DNA from 2 places in the Priestia sp. YIM B13491 genome. Region 2 is predicted to be linked to the other one. Evidence: predicted binding sites of a transcription regulator. Region 2 holds the regulator's gene; the other holds the start of a gene.
The links. Region 2 encodes LexA, which represses DNA repair genes until DNA is damaged. Its sites were predicted from a motif close to CGAACATATGTTCG; they were not measured.
Positions count from the first base shown of each region.

Region 1: ACFX4E_RS16350 (YolD-like family protein) is a predicted target of LexA. The motif match lies at 4,058-4,071, and genes of this name have one in related genera.

Region 1 is NZ_JBHZOR010000004.1:268,420-275,257, reverse strand. It holds gene ACFX4E_RS16365 (PTS fructose transporter subunit IIABC) at 1-1,353, opposite strand, end outside; gene pfkB (1-phosphofructokinase) at 1,366-2,280, opposite strand; gene ACFX4E_RS16355 (DeoR/GlpR family DNA-binding transcription regulator) at 2,277-3,029, opposite strand; gene ACFX4E_RS16350 (YolD-like family protein) at 3,674-4,027, opposite strand; gene ACFX4E_RS16345 (YitT family protein) at 4,276-5,115, shown strand; gene ACFX4E_RS16340 (ketoacyl-ACP synthase III) at 5,265-6,260, opposite strand; gene ACFX4E_RS16335 (sulfate/molybdate ABC transporter ATP-binding protein) at 6,369-6,838, opposite strand, start outside.
Region 2 is NZ_JBHZOR010000001.1:799,859-806,696, forward strand. It holds gene ACFX4E_RS04060 (ArnT family glycosyltransferase) at 1-1,457, opposite strand, end outside; gene ACFX4E_RS04065 (magnesium transporter CorA family protein) at 1,674-3,119, opposite strand; gene lexA (transcriptional repressor LexA) at 3,331-3,948, opposite strand; gene yneA (cell division suppressor protein YneA) at 4,095-4,424, shown strand; gene ACFX4E_RS04080 (YneB family resolvase-like protein) at 4,478-5,146, shown strand; gene ACFX4E_RS04085 (DUF896 domain-containing protein) at 5,216-5,446, shown strand; gene tkt (transketolase) at 5,614-6,838, shown strand, end outside.

The DNA of each region.
Region 1 (6,838 bases), on a different contig from region 2:
TAACCAGTGCGTTAATCCTTTGTTAATTGCACTAACTGGCTCATTTACAACATAAAGCATAATCAATCCTGAGATAAAAATCCCAAATAGCGGATAAAGAAGAACTGGCTTAATTCCATCAAGCGCTTGCGGCAGGCCGCTGAATAATTTCTTTAACCCCACTACTACATAACCCGCTAAGAAACCAGCGATTAAACCACCTAAGAAACCGCCTCCGCCAGAAGCTGCTAAAAGACCTGCAACCATACCGGGAGCTAAACCAGGACGATCAGCAATACTCATTGCAATGAACCCTGCTAGTACTGGTACTAGTAAGAAGAATGCGTTATCTCCGCCAATTGTTTTTAGCGCCGCTGCAAATGCATTATACGTTGGATCTTTCGGTTCTGCTGAGTGAATGCCAAACATAAATGAAATGGCAATTAAAATCCCGCCCCCTACAACAAACGGAAGCATTGCGGATACACCGCTCATTAGATGCTTGTAAAACCCTGTACGCTCTGATCCTTTACTTTCTCCGCCTTCTTTGCTGCCACCGCCGCCGCTGTATACAGGAGCATCTCCTTTTAAAGCGCGGTTAATTAATTCTTCAGGCTTGCGAATTCCTTCAGCTACTGGAACTTGAATAACTTTTTTACCTGCAAAACGTTCCATTTCTACTTGCTTGTCCGCTGCAACGATAATAGCGGTAGCGTTTTCAATTTCTTCCTTCGTCAACGCGTTTTTAACCCCGCTGGAACCGTTTGTTTCAACTTTTAGCGTGACATTCATGTCTTTCGCTTTTGCTTTTAAGCTGTCCGCTGCCATATATGTGTGGGCAATTCCCGTTGGACAAGCCGTTACAGCAAGCACTAATTGATCTGAAGCTGTATCTACTTCCTCTTCCGGCGCTTCATTTTCAGTTTCTTTATCATCAATTGCTTTAATGACTTCATCAATTGATGATGCTGTTAGCAACGTTTTTCGGAATGATTCGTCCATTAATAACGTAGACAAACGAGATAGTGTTTCTAAGTGAGCGTTATTTGCGCCTTCACTCGCTGCAATCATGAAGAATAAGTGTGCAGGCTGTCCGTCTAATGATTCATAATCGATACCTTCTGTTGAGCGTCCAAATGCAATGGCCGGTGTTTTTACCGAGCTTGTTTTCGCATGCGGAATGGCAATGCCTTCTCCAATTCCCGTTGTACTTTGAGATTCACGATTTAAAATTGCTTCTTTATAGCCAGCTCGGTCGCTTAAGCGACCAGCTTCGTCTAATTTTCCAACTAATTCATCAATAACATCAGCTTTTGACGTGCTTTTTAAATCAAGAATGATTGTATCTTTTTTTAATAATTCAGTAATTCTCATTCTCGTTTCCCCCTACTCTACCTTTGTGATTGACACTTGTTCACGAAGCGTCTTTACATCTTCTGCTGTACATAATTCAAGTGAGAATGCTGTGGCACTTCCTGAAGCTACTCCTGTTTGAAAAGCTTCTAATAAATCCCCTTGTTTTACATAAGAAGCAATAAATCCAGCTACAAGTGAATCGCCAGCTCCAACAGAATTTTTTACCGTTCCTTTAGGGACTGTGGCACTGTAGACACCGCTTTCGTTAATAAGCAGTGCTCCATCACCTGCCATAGACACAACGACGTTTTGCGCTCCTTGTTCCACGAGCTTCTTACCGTATACTAGCGCATCTTCTGCACTGTTTACTTCTACATCAAACAATTCTGCAAGTTCATGATGATTCGGTTTGATAAAAAACGGCTTGTGGGACACGACGTCTAGCAAAGTTTTTCCACTTGCATCTACTACAACTTTTACTCCGTTCGCTGCTGCTAGTTCAGTTAACGTTTCATACACAGAACTTGGAAGCGTTTTCGGTATACTCCCCGCTAATACGAATATATCGCCTTCAGTCATTTGCTTTACTTGAGTCAATAAAGACTGAAGCGCTTCGTCTGTAATAGCAGGTCCTTGACCGTTAATTTCTGTTTCTTTTTCTGTTTTTAACTTTACGTTAATACGGGTATCTCCCTCAACTCTTGTAAAAGCTGTTTCGATATTCTCCACTTTTAAGTAGTCTTCGATATAGGTTCCTGTAAAGCCGGCTACAAAACCGAGGGCTTTATTATCAACACCTAATCGCTTTAAAACGCGAGAGACGTTAATGCCTTTTCCTCCTGGAAACTTGGCTTCATTCGTTGTACGGTTAAGCCCGCCTTCTTCGAATGCTGAAACATGTACTACGTAATCAACGGATGGGTTCAACGTACATGTATAAATCATGATTTCACAACCTTTATGTCTGTTTTGTTTGCATACTGTATAAGTACATCGCTAGGTACGTCATTTGTTATAATTTTTGCTTCATGTAAATCGGCTATTTTCGCAAAGCTTGTTTCAAAAAACTTAGTGGAATCTGATAAAATATACGATTCTCTAGACAGCTTCATTGCCGTTTGCTTGATCAATGCTTCTTCTGGGTCAGGAGTTGTATATCCATATTGATGATGAATCCCATTCGCTCCCATAAAGCACTTATCAAAACGATATTGCTCAAGACTTAAAAGAGCTCCATTGCCAATTAAAGCGCCCGTTTTATGTTTAACAGATCCCCCAATTAAATAGAGGGTGATACCTTGTTCTAGCATCGGGTTTAAATGCATTAAACCATTTGTCACGACTACTACATCTTTTTGCTTTAAAAAAGGAATCATTTCATACGTTGTAGTTCCTGCATCTAAAAAAATACAGTCACCTTCATTTATAATGGAAGCCGCATACTCTGCAATGTTTCGTTTATCTTGAACATTTTTAGCAGATTTTTCGATAACGCTCAGTTCGATTCGTTTACTGCGAATAAGCGAAGCGCCACCGTGAACACGTTTGAGCATTTGCTCTTCTTCTAGTTGACTTAAGTCTCTTCTAATGGTGGATTCCGAAGCGCCTGTAACTTCGATAAACTCTTGTACTTTTACAAGTTCTTTCTCTTTTAAAAGTTTTAAGATTAGTTGATGTCTCTCCGGCGTTAACATGTTCTAGCTCCTTTTTCAAAAAAGCGTTTTCATTTATTTCATGTACTTACTTTATCACGGTTTACATTCAAAATCAATCATAAAAAATCAAAAACATTCATTTTTTTAATTACAAAATAAAGTTTTTTGAACGAATAGTTAAATTTGCATTTGGTTTAATAATAGTTAATACAAAAGGAAATATGCTGGTAATTCAAGAATTTGTCTACTTTTCTCATTATATGTAAAGGTTTTCTTCTACTCAATTAGCTATGACTGTTTTTGACTATTTCTTGACCGATTGAATTTTTCTGACTGAATCAGCCATAGCTTGTCCTGATTTCGTAAAAGCCTACACACCAAAAAAGTTGTCCACCTTTTTGGACAACTCAAAGTGACCCATCATTTAAATAAAAATAGAAGCATATATAATATGGAAGCAAGGGCAGAAGAAATAGCTAAACTTGAGATAAAACGAACAAGTCTTTTCTTAATGAACTGCGTTAATTCGATTTCTCTTACTTGAGTTTTTTCATTTTGCATACAATGATCCCTTCTTTAATTAAAATTTCCTAGTAGCTAGAAGTTACTACTCGCAGAATATGCTTTTATGTATTGTATGCATGCGTTAAAAAAAAGATACAAAACGAACAAAAAAGCTACTCTTAGCTAGAGTAGCTTTCATCTTTCCATACATCTGCTTCAATTACTGCATCCGCTCGAATCGAATATGTATAACAAGGGCCTGTAACCATCAGCATATTCGACTGCAGCGAGACTTTATCAATCGTCACTCGTTCATACCTTTGAATATGTCCTGCTTCATAGACGTGAAGCGTTACTGGATGATGCTCCGAGTAACTGTTCATAATGACATTTTCAATATGCTCAATCTTTTCTTTTTTCAACCCTAAGGACTGCTTATGCGCCTCGGGACTGTACATTTTCTTCATTTTCTCTAAATGCTCGGGCATTACTAACTTCGCATACTGTTTTAATTCATCTTGATACACGTTCATTCTCCCCCTTGACTCTTGCTTCTATTTTACCGAACGAACATTCTCATTGCAAAACTTTTTAATCAAAATAAAAGCAAACAATTCATTTTTTCATACTCCATAAAAACTGTCAAAAGATTTTATGTTAATAGCAGAAACTGATTTTTAAAAAAATAATAATATCCCATCTTTAATTCGGTCTCTAGAGTTGGTATAATACATTGTCATGACTGTGTTTTCGGAGTTTTTGATGATTGGAGGTAACGTTCATGATTAATAAAATAAAAGAAATTATCCTCATTATTCTAGGGAGCCTCATTTTCGCACTGGCCATTAATTACTTTGCTATTCCAAATGAATTAGCAGAAGGCGGCGTAACCGGTGTAACAATGATTACCTATTATGTATTAGGCTGGTCTCCAGGTATCACAAACTTTATATTAAACGGTTTGCTGGTACTAATCGGATACAAATTGCTTCATAAACGTGTGATTGTTTACACAATTATATGTATTATTTTCACGTCTCTATTCCTACATATAACTGAAGGACTGGGAAATCCTCTTGACGATACGCTACTGGGGGCTATTTTTGCTGGTATTTTAGCTGGGGTAGGACTCGGACTTGTGTTTAGAGGCGGCGGAACTTCCGGAGGCTCTGCAGTTATTGCCCGCTTAGCTAATCAATATCTAGACTGGAATATTAGCAAAACGATGCTGGCAATTGATTTATTAGTGGTAGCAAGCGCTTATTTTGTCATCGGTGGAGAAAAGACGATGTATACGATTATTTCTCTTTACATCGGAACGAAAGTGCTTGATTATATCATTGAAGGACTCAACCCTCGCAAAGCAATCACTATTATTTCACACCGTTCAGCTGAAGTAGCCGAACAAGTCAATAAAAAGATGCAGCGTGGTGTCACTGTCTTTTCCGCTCATGGAAGCTATACAAAAGAAGCAAAAGACGTATTGTACGTAGTTGTGAACAAACAAGAACTGCTAGAATTAAAGCGTATTATTCATAAAGTCGACGAACAAGCTTTTGTGGTCGTACACGATGTGCGCGACGTCTTTGGAGTAGGTTTTACTATTCCAAAAGCCGGCTGAAAACCCGCTGTAAAAAAGCGGTTTTTTTCTATTATATATGTTTGCGCTGAAAATACAGTAAACCTGCCGTTATAAAAAGAATAAACTCTCTTGTAACGACAATAAAAAGCTCTGTAATGAAAATCTAAAAAGCTAAAAGGCGATGCCTTTTAGCTTTTTTCTTTACACGTCCATTTAATTAACAGACCGCAGTGCGTTAATCCTCCTCCAAACCCATAGAGAATAAGGAGGTCATTATCCTGTACTTTTCTTGTCATTATTCCTTCGTTTAAAGCAAGCGGGATAGAAGCTGAAGACGTATTTCCGCAGTATTGCACACTCGTTAACGTTTTATCCATTGAAACACCTGTTTTAGCACAAATAGCTTCAATCATTCGAAGGTTTGCACTGTGCGGAATAAACCAGTTTACATCAGAAAGAGAAATGGAAGTATTCTTTAATAATGCTTCTACTCCTTTTGGAATCGTTCGTACAGCAAAGCGGTATACTTCACGCCCGTTTTGAACTAAATTCCCGCTCGAGTTAATTTCTTTTCCTGAAAGAGTATTAGATAAGTTAGAACGATATAAATTTCCCCCTCCGCTTCCGTCCGTTCCGTAGTGACATCCTAAGAAACTTGGATTATGCTCATCGTACTCTACAAGCATAGCCCCCGCTCCGTCACCAAACAGCACGCATGTGGCCCGGTCCGTATAATCTGTAATTTTCGACATGACTTCAGCACCAATAACTAAAATCTTTTTATGCAATCCCGACGTCACTAAGCCGTTCGCCACATGAAGTCCATATGTAAAACCGGCGCATGCGGCACTTAGATCAAATGCAGCAGCTTGATCAATATGAAAGTAATCTTGAACCTGACATGCTACGCTAGGAAAAAAGTGATCCGGCGTTGTTGTCGAAACAATAATTGCATCTACATCTTCTATTTTTACATCATATCGGTTAAGCAAATTTTCAACGGCTTGAATGGCAAGCGTGGACGTGTATTCGCCTTCCCCTGCAATTCGTCGTTCTTTCATTCCCGTACGCTGTACAATCCATTCGTCACTTGTATCAACCATTTCTTTTAAATGGTCGTTCGTTAATTTTTGCTTTGGTGTATATATCCCCATTCCCGTAATTCTAGCTTTTGACTGTATCATTTCTCCACCTCAAATCAGTTGATACTTAATTATAACACCTACTTTTAATATCTGGTACTAATTTATTAGCAGATAAAAAGCGCAAAGGCATACCCTTTACGCTTTTTATTAAATAGAATAATCTTCTGGAATAAATACTTTTAGCTGCTTAGGCTTTACATACACCTGCTCTCCCACTTGAAGGCTGAGGACTTTATAGTGCTCTTTGGTTAATTCAGCTTCTAAAAATTCTTCTGCATCTTCTCTTTTTAATTCAATTTGCACGATAGGACCTATCACATGAATATGGCTAACGGTTGCAGAAACAGCATCTGCGCTTGTTTTTACCTTTTCAAGGTGAATATCATGAGGTCGTACATATCCAACAGCTGCTTCTTCATTTCTTCCGCGGAATTCTGGAACATCCATTTCAAAGCTTCCTTGTTTTAGTCTGCCTTTATGAATGCGGCCCTTGAATAAATTGACGTTCCCTAGAAAATCGTACACAAATGGACTGTTAGGATGATCATATACTTCCTCAGGACTTCCAATCTGCTCAATTTTTCCGTTGTTCATCACAACAATACGATCGGCCACAT
Region 2 (6,838 bases):
ACTATTAAATAGGATAGAATCACTGAAATACCAAATCCTTCGAGCAGCATAAAGCTTGGAAAAATAAAGAATCGATAGCGAGTTTGAATTTCAATAAGCAAGTGAATAAGAACGTATCCTATGATTAGTAATAAAAACAGTGTATATGGATATTTATCCTGCTTCCTCACGAATAAACATATAAGGCCAATAATGGAAAGAATAGTAGTTGAAACGTAAATGATTCTTTCATAACTTTGAGCAGCACTAATTAATTTCTCTTTATTAAAAGGTACATCTTCTTGAGGAGTTAATGAAATGCTCCAAAATGTAGATGCATCCGTTCCTCCCCACATATTTAGGAATTTAATGTGAAAGAGATCTAAAAGCTGCTCTTTATCTGCTACCCGTTCTTTAATTACCTCTTTTTCTGCTTCAGCTCGTTTTTCTCCAATTGGCATACCCATAAAACGACTAGCATCCTCTGAAGAATAGGAACCGCTTGTTTCGTAATTAAAGCCAATGACGAATTTCCATAAAGGATCTCTGTTACTTAAAGGATATTTAGAAATGCCGCTAGCTACAAAAGAATAGTTGATCAGCGCATTTGCAATAAAAAAAGTAGCCAGTATGCCTACGAGGTTTTTTCCTATTCTCTTTCGACGAGCTTTTAACTCAGCAGCATTCTTCGTTTTAATGTAAGGTTGAAGAATTTGCAAGATGAAATAAATGAAAACAGCGACGATAATAATGGGTCCTAGAGGACGCATTAAATTTCCTAACGACAATAGAAGGCCAATATAAAGCCAGCTAAACTTGTTATGAGCAAATCTTTTTATAACAAGGTAAAAAGCTGCATAAAATAAAAAAGTAGCTAAATGCTGATTAGTTAACACTGAGCTATAGAGAATGTTCGGAATGTAGAACGCATATAGAAAAGCTGTCATTCTCCCAGCAAGTTCGTTAAATACTTTCGCGCCAATTAAATAAATAAAAATAACGGTTCCAGTGGAATAAAAAATATTTAACAATTTTAATATGAAAATATTATCTCCAAAACAGCGAATAATAACAGATTCATAGAATGAAAAGCCTAGCTGATATACCCATGTAGTAAAATAAACGCTTTGGTTAAATTCATAATTTCCTTTTGCGATATTACGCGCGGCATCTAACATGACAAGAAAGTCAGATTTTACAGGCGTTTGAACAGAAAGCATCCATGCTAGTCGAATACCTAAGGTCAAAACGATCAGTGAAATAAAAAAAACAGTTTTGTTCATGTATCTACTTGCAATAGCTATTAGAAAAATGACAAGGAAAGTGATAAAGATTCCTTCAATAATAAATGAATTACTTAAAGCCAAGCCCTTTAATTCCAATGAATTTGTCATCGCATTATAACTGCCCCATAGAGACCATGTAAGAATAATGACACATAAAAAGATCAGGCTTTTGGATAAAAATGAGTTAAGCATATTACCTCCTGCAAATTATTTCAAAGATAAGGTACAAAATTCCTACCCTATGATACCATATTTTATTATTTTGTATATATTTTTCTTATAGAGTATAATGTTAGATTGTTCTGAAATTACGACAGCGGCATAACGTTTGATAAAAGGGTAAGCCGAGTAGGAAAACGATTTTGTAATAGAAAAAGCTGTTTGCATCCATACGTATGCGAACAGCTTTTATGTTTTAAACCGACCTTTTAATAAATTCCATAGGGAACTCACTCCGAGACTAATGCTGATCAGAATTCCTGACAGAGCTACTATTAAAGCGATATATTCAAAGATAGAAAACTGCTTCATGCTATCCCAATTGATGTTTCCCTTTAGTTTGCTAATAACTAAATTCATTCCGTAAATACCGGAAAGAACCGTATAAATCGTTAAAATTAATAATAAGTAATTGTGACGTTTGGCTGCGATTTTCTCTTGATTTTGGTACAAAGTACCAAGGGTTTCTTTGACTTCTTGATAAAGAGAATTGATATGAAAGATTTTTTTAAAGAGCTCAGAAAACTCTTGACCTTCTGTGCGAGAGCTAATTTCTAAAAATAAATATTTACCTGAAAACACGGTAATAGAGCGGATTAGTCGTTCAATGCCCTCTGAATTTTTATGAAACGTGAGCTGCGAATATTCATAAGATAATTTTAGCAACACGATTTTATAGAAAAAATGTAAAAATAAATTATAGTAATGCTGGCCAAATAGATGATTCATCAAAAGCTGATCCGTTTTAGAGTCTGTCGATTTAGAAATACACGAAAACACATGGTCTGTTATGACGTAATAGGTTTCAGGAGCCCACCTTTCATACACGTGTTTAGTATTATACGTTTTAATATACTCATGATTGTGTGCAGAAATAAACGCTTTCCCGTCAGGCGTATAGCTATTTAGCTGCCCAGTACGAAATAAAGTTGTGGAATTAATTTCTTGCTCTTGATTTACCGTTACATAACTTAACACAAACATCCGTTCATCGATAAAATAAGGAAGGCTCCCAACGTGCTGTTCACGCGTGGCTTCTTTCTTGATGTGTTCGTTCAAAAATGGCGCAAGCTGTGAAAAAATATAATCTTGCACTTTGCTATAGCGATGATGTTCATAGGTAATGGTGGATCCATGCTCTTCAGCAAGCTTCGGTTCTAGTACACGAAAATGATTCATGAATTCTAAAATATCATCATAGGTGTAATGATTATGGCTCATCTCAGTGCGAATGGTCATGACGCCAATTTCAAAAGGACATAAAAAAACATCCACAGACAGCACGTTGCTAGACACGGTGGTGGAGGAAGTGTGTAACGTAATAGTATGGTCTATTTTTTTGGAAAATCGAAGCAACCCTTCTTTTTCGCACGAGTCAGGGAATAGAATGCATTCAATGTAAGGAAGAAAATATTGATCCAGGCTATCATGAGATACGTAATACTGTTCTCCGTAGTATTCTTTTTCTAAATGTTTTTTTTGAATGGAAAAAAATTCGAACAAATTTTCTTTTAGTGCATGAACAAGCTGCTCTTTATTTTTTCGGTCAAAGGAAAAAGGAAAAAGAAACATGTTCATTGCTTTGGTAGGTACAATGGTTTGAAATGGTTCTGTTTTCCTTGGTGTATTGGTCATAAACTACATCCTTCTTATGGTCGGTTGTATTTCCTTGTAAGAGTCGAGGAAATGCAGATAGAAAGTAAAAGGTGAAACAAGCTTTACAAAAACCGTTCTACCTGCCTGCGGTGATTCAACGTATCATTTATAATATGCCAATTTTTTTAGAAAACAAACGTAAAAAAACCAACTAACATCATGATTAGTTGGTTTTACATACAGTGTCTGATTAGTGAATCGTGCGATATACACCAGTTACTTTTCCTAAAATCGTTACGTGGCGAAGAATAATAGGCGCCATCGTTGAATTTTCAGGCTGTAAACGAACGAAATTTTCTTCTTTAAAGAAACGTTTTACCGTTGCTTCGTTGTCCTCGGTCATAGCGACCACAATATCTCCATTATTAGCTGTTTGCTGCTGACGTACGATTACCATATCGCCATCTAGAATACCTGCTTCAATCATACTTTCTCCCATAATTTCAAGCATAAATACATGATCATCTGGAGAAACGAATTTATCTGGAAGAGGGAAATATTCTTCCACATTTTCAACGGCTGTTATAGGAAGACCCGCTGTTACTTTACCGATAACAGGAACATTAATGACATTGCTTTTAGGGATGTTTACTTCATCTAGTTGAAGAACTTCGATTGCTCTTGGTTTTGTTGGATCTCTGCGAATTAACCCTTTGCTTTCTAAACGAGCTAAATGCCCGTGTACAGTGGAGCTAGAGGCTAATCCTACCGCTTCCCCAATCTCGCGAACAGAAGGCGGATAACCTTTTAATTTTACTTCGTGCTTAATAAAATCTAGTATGTCTTGTTGACGTTTTGATAGCTTCATATTTTTCACCTCGATTTTAGCTATTCTTTAGGTGAATTATACCACGTGATGTGTCAATATACAAACATAAGTTCGAAGAATTCCATTGACAGAAACAAATGTTCTCAATAAAATAAGAACATATATTCTGATAGGGGGATCATAATATGCAACAATTCTTACATTCTATGAAACATTACGCTATTTTTTTTGCAGCAATCGCTGCACTTACATATGTATTGACGCTGGTTTTAGGAGCGGATAAAGTAGATTTAGACAAATATTCAACGGTTACTATTACAAAAGGAGATACGCTTTGGGACTTGTCCAACAAGTATCATAATCACCATCATTTGACCACCAATGAATTTGTCAAATGGGTTGAAGACGTCAATGATTTAAACTCAGACACTGCCCAGTCTTTATCTCCTGGAGATAAATTATATATTCCTGTTTTAAAACAAGAGTTACATAATCAAGTGGCAATTGAACAGTAGTGTGTAACGGCCGTTCCTGAATATTGTTAGAAGCCGAAAAGGTCGTGATAAAAGTGGACGCCATTATTTATTGCCGTGTCAGTACGGATAAAAAAACCCAAGAAACATCTTTACAGCGCCAGCAAGAAGAATTAAAAAAACTTGCTGGTCTTCACCATCTAGACGTAAAAAAAGTCGTGATGGAAAAAGCAAGCGGATATGACGTAGACAGAGAGGGTATTTTGGATGTTCTTCATACAATGAAAGAAGAGAAGATCTCTGTGCTGCTTATTCAAGACGAAACACGATTAGGCAGAGGAAATGCCCGAATTGCGCTGCTTCATGCTTTTCATAAAGAAAATGCTACCATCTATACGATTAGTCATCAAGGTCAGCTTCAGCTTTCAGAATCTGATTCAATGGTGTTAGATATTATTAGCTTAGTGGAAGAGCATCAGCGGAAATTACATAATGCTAAAATTAGAAGAGGAATGAAAAGAGCCGTAGAAAACGGTTATCGTCCGCAGAAAAATTTAAAAAATCAAGGAGTTAACTCGGGAAGGGAAAAAAAAGAAGCGCCTATTGAAGAAATTGTCCGCCTTCGTCATAACGGCTTAACCTTTGCTGAAATTTCAGTTACGCTAAAAGGTTTTGGCTATAATATTTCAAAAGCGACGGTACATCGCCGCTATCAAGAGTACCAAGAGAGTGCTCAATCTCTTGATAAAACGAAAGAGATTTAGTAAGATGACTACATGTTGCCGAAGCGGTTCGGTAATTTTAATTATTGATTATAAGGAGATAGGTTTTATATGCTATCAAAAGATAAACTTGCTCGTATTAATGCTCTTTCAAAAAAGGCAAAGGCTGAAGGTCTGACAGAATCTGAAGCGAAAGAACAGCAAGAGCTACGTCAGGAATATTTAAAAGTTTTCCGACAATCTATGACAAATCACCTTCATACGATTAAAGTTGTAGACGAAGAAGGTAAAGATGTTACGCCTAAGAAGTTAAAAGAGAGTAAAAAGAAGCGTCTTCACTAAGACGTTCTAGTAAAACTAGAGGGAGTGTTCCCTCTAGTTTTTTGTATATTTTTAATAAGGGGCACAAAAACTGTAAAAGTGGAAATTTTTTTGGTTCAAGTATTGTACAAATAAGCAAATCATTAGTATGATAACATATGTACATAGTTTTGAAAGGAATGAAGAGTATGACACAACGTATTGAAGATCTTTCGATTGCAACAATTCGTACTTTATCAATCGATGCGATTGAAAAAGCAAATTCAGGTCACCCAGGTATGCCAATGGGAGCTGCTCCAATGGCATATACATTGTGGACAAAATTTATGAACATCAATCCAAAGAATCCAAACTGGTTCAACCGTGACCGCTTTGTATTATCAGCAGGACACGGATCGGCACTATTATACAGCTTGCTTCATTTAGCTGGATATGACTTATCAATTGAAGACCTTAAAAACTTCCGTCAATGGGGAAGTAAAACACCAGGTCATCCAGAGTTCGGTCATACAGCAGGTGTTGATGCAACAACTGGTCCACTAGGACAAGGTATTGCAATGGCTGTTGGTAAAGCAATGGCAGAACGTCATTTAGCTGAAACATACAACAAAGAAGGTTTAGAAATTGTAGACCACTTTACGTATGGTATTTGTGGTGACGGAGACTTAATGGAAGGTGTATCTGCTGAAGCAGCTTCATTAGCGGCACACTTAAAATTAGGACGTTTAGTTGTTTTATACGATTCAAATGATATTTCTTTAGACGGAGATTTAGATCGCTCGTTCTCTGAGAACGTAGAAGATCGTTTCAAAGCTTACGGATGGCAAGTAATCCGCGTTGAAGACGGCAATGACTTGACAGCGATTGCAAACGCAATTGAAGAAGCAAAAGGCGATTTAACACGCCCAACGCTAATTGAAGTAAAAACAACAATCGGATTTGGTTCTCCAAACCACGCGGGTACTTCTGGCGTGCACGGTTCTCCATTAGGTTCCGATGAAACAAAATTAACAAAAGAAGCTTATGCATGGACATTTGAAGAAGATTTCTATGTGCCAGAAGAAGTGTATGCTCACTTCAAAGCTACAATTGCTGAAGATGGCCAAAAGAAAGAAAACGAATGGAACGATGTATTTGCACAGTATAAAGAAAAATATCCTGAACTAGGTCGTCAATTTGAACTAGCAGTAGAAGGAAAGTTACCGGAAGGCTGGGAAGAAACGCTTCCAGCATACGAAACGGGTTCAAGCTTAGCTAGCCGTGCTTCTTCTGGAGAAGTATTAAACGCAGTAGCACAAGCTGTACCTCAATTCTTCGGCGGTTCAGCTGACTTAGCTGGCTCAAATAAAACAATGATTAAAGGTTCAGAAGACTTCACTGCAGCTGATTACAGCGGACGTAATATCTGGTTCG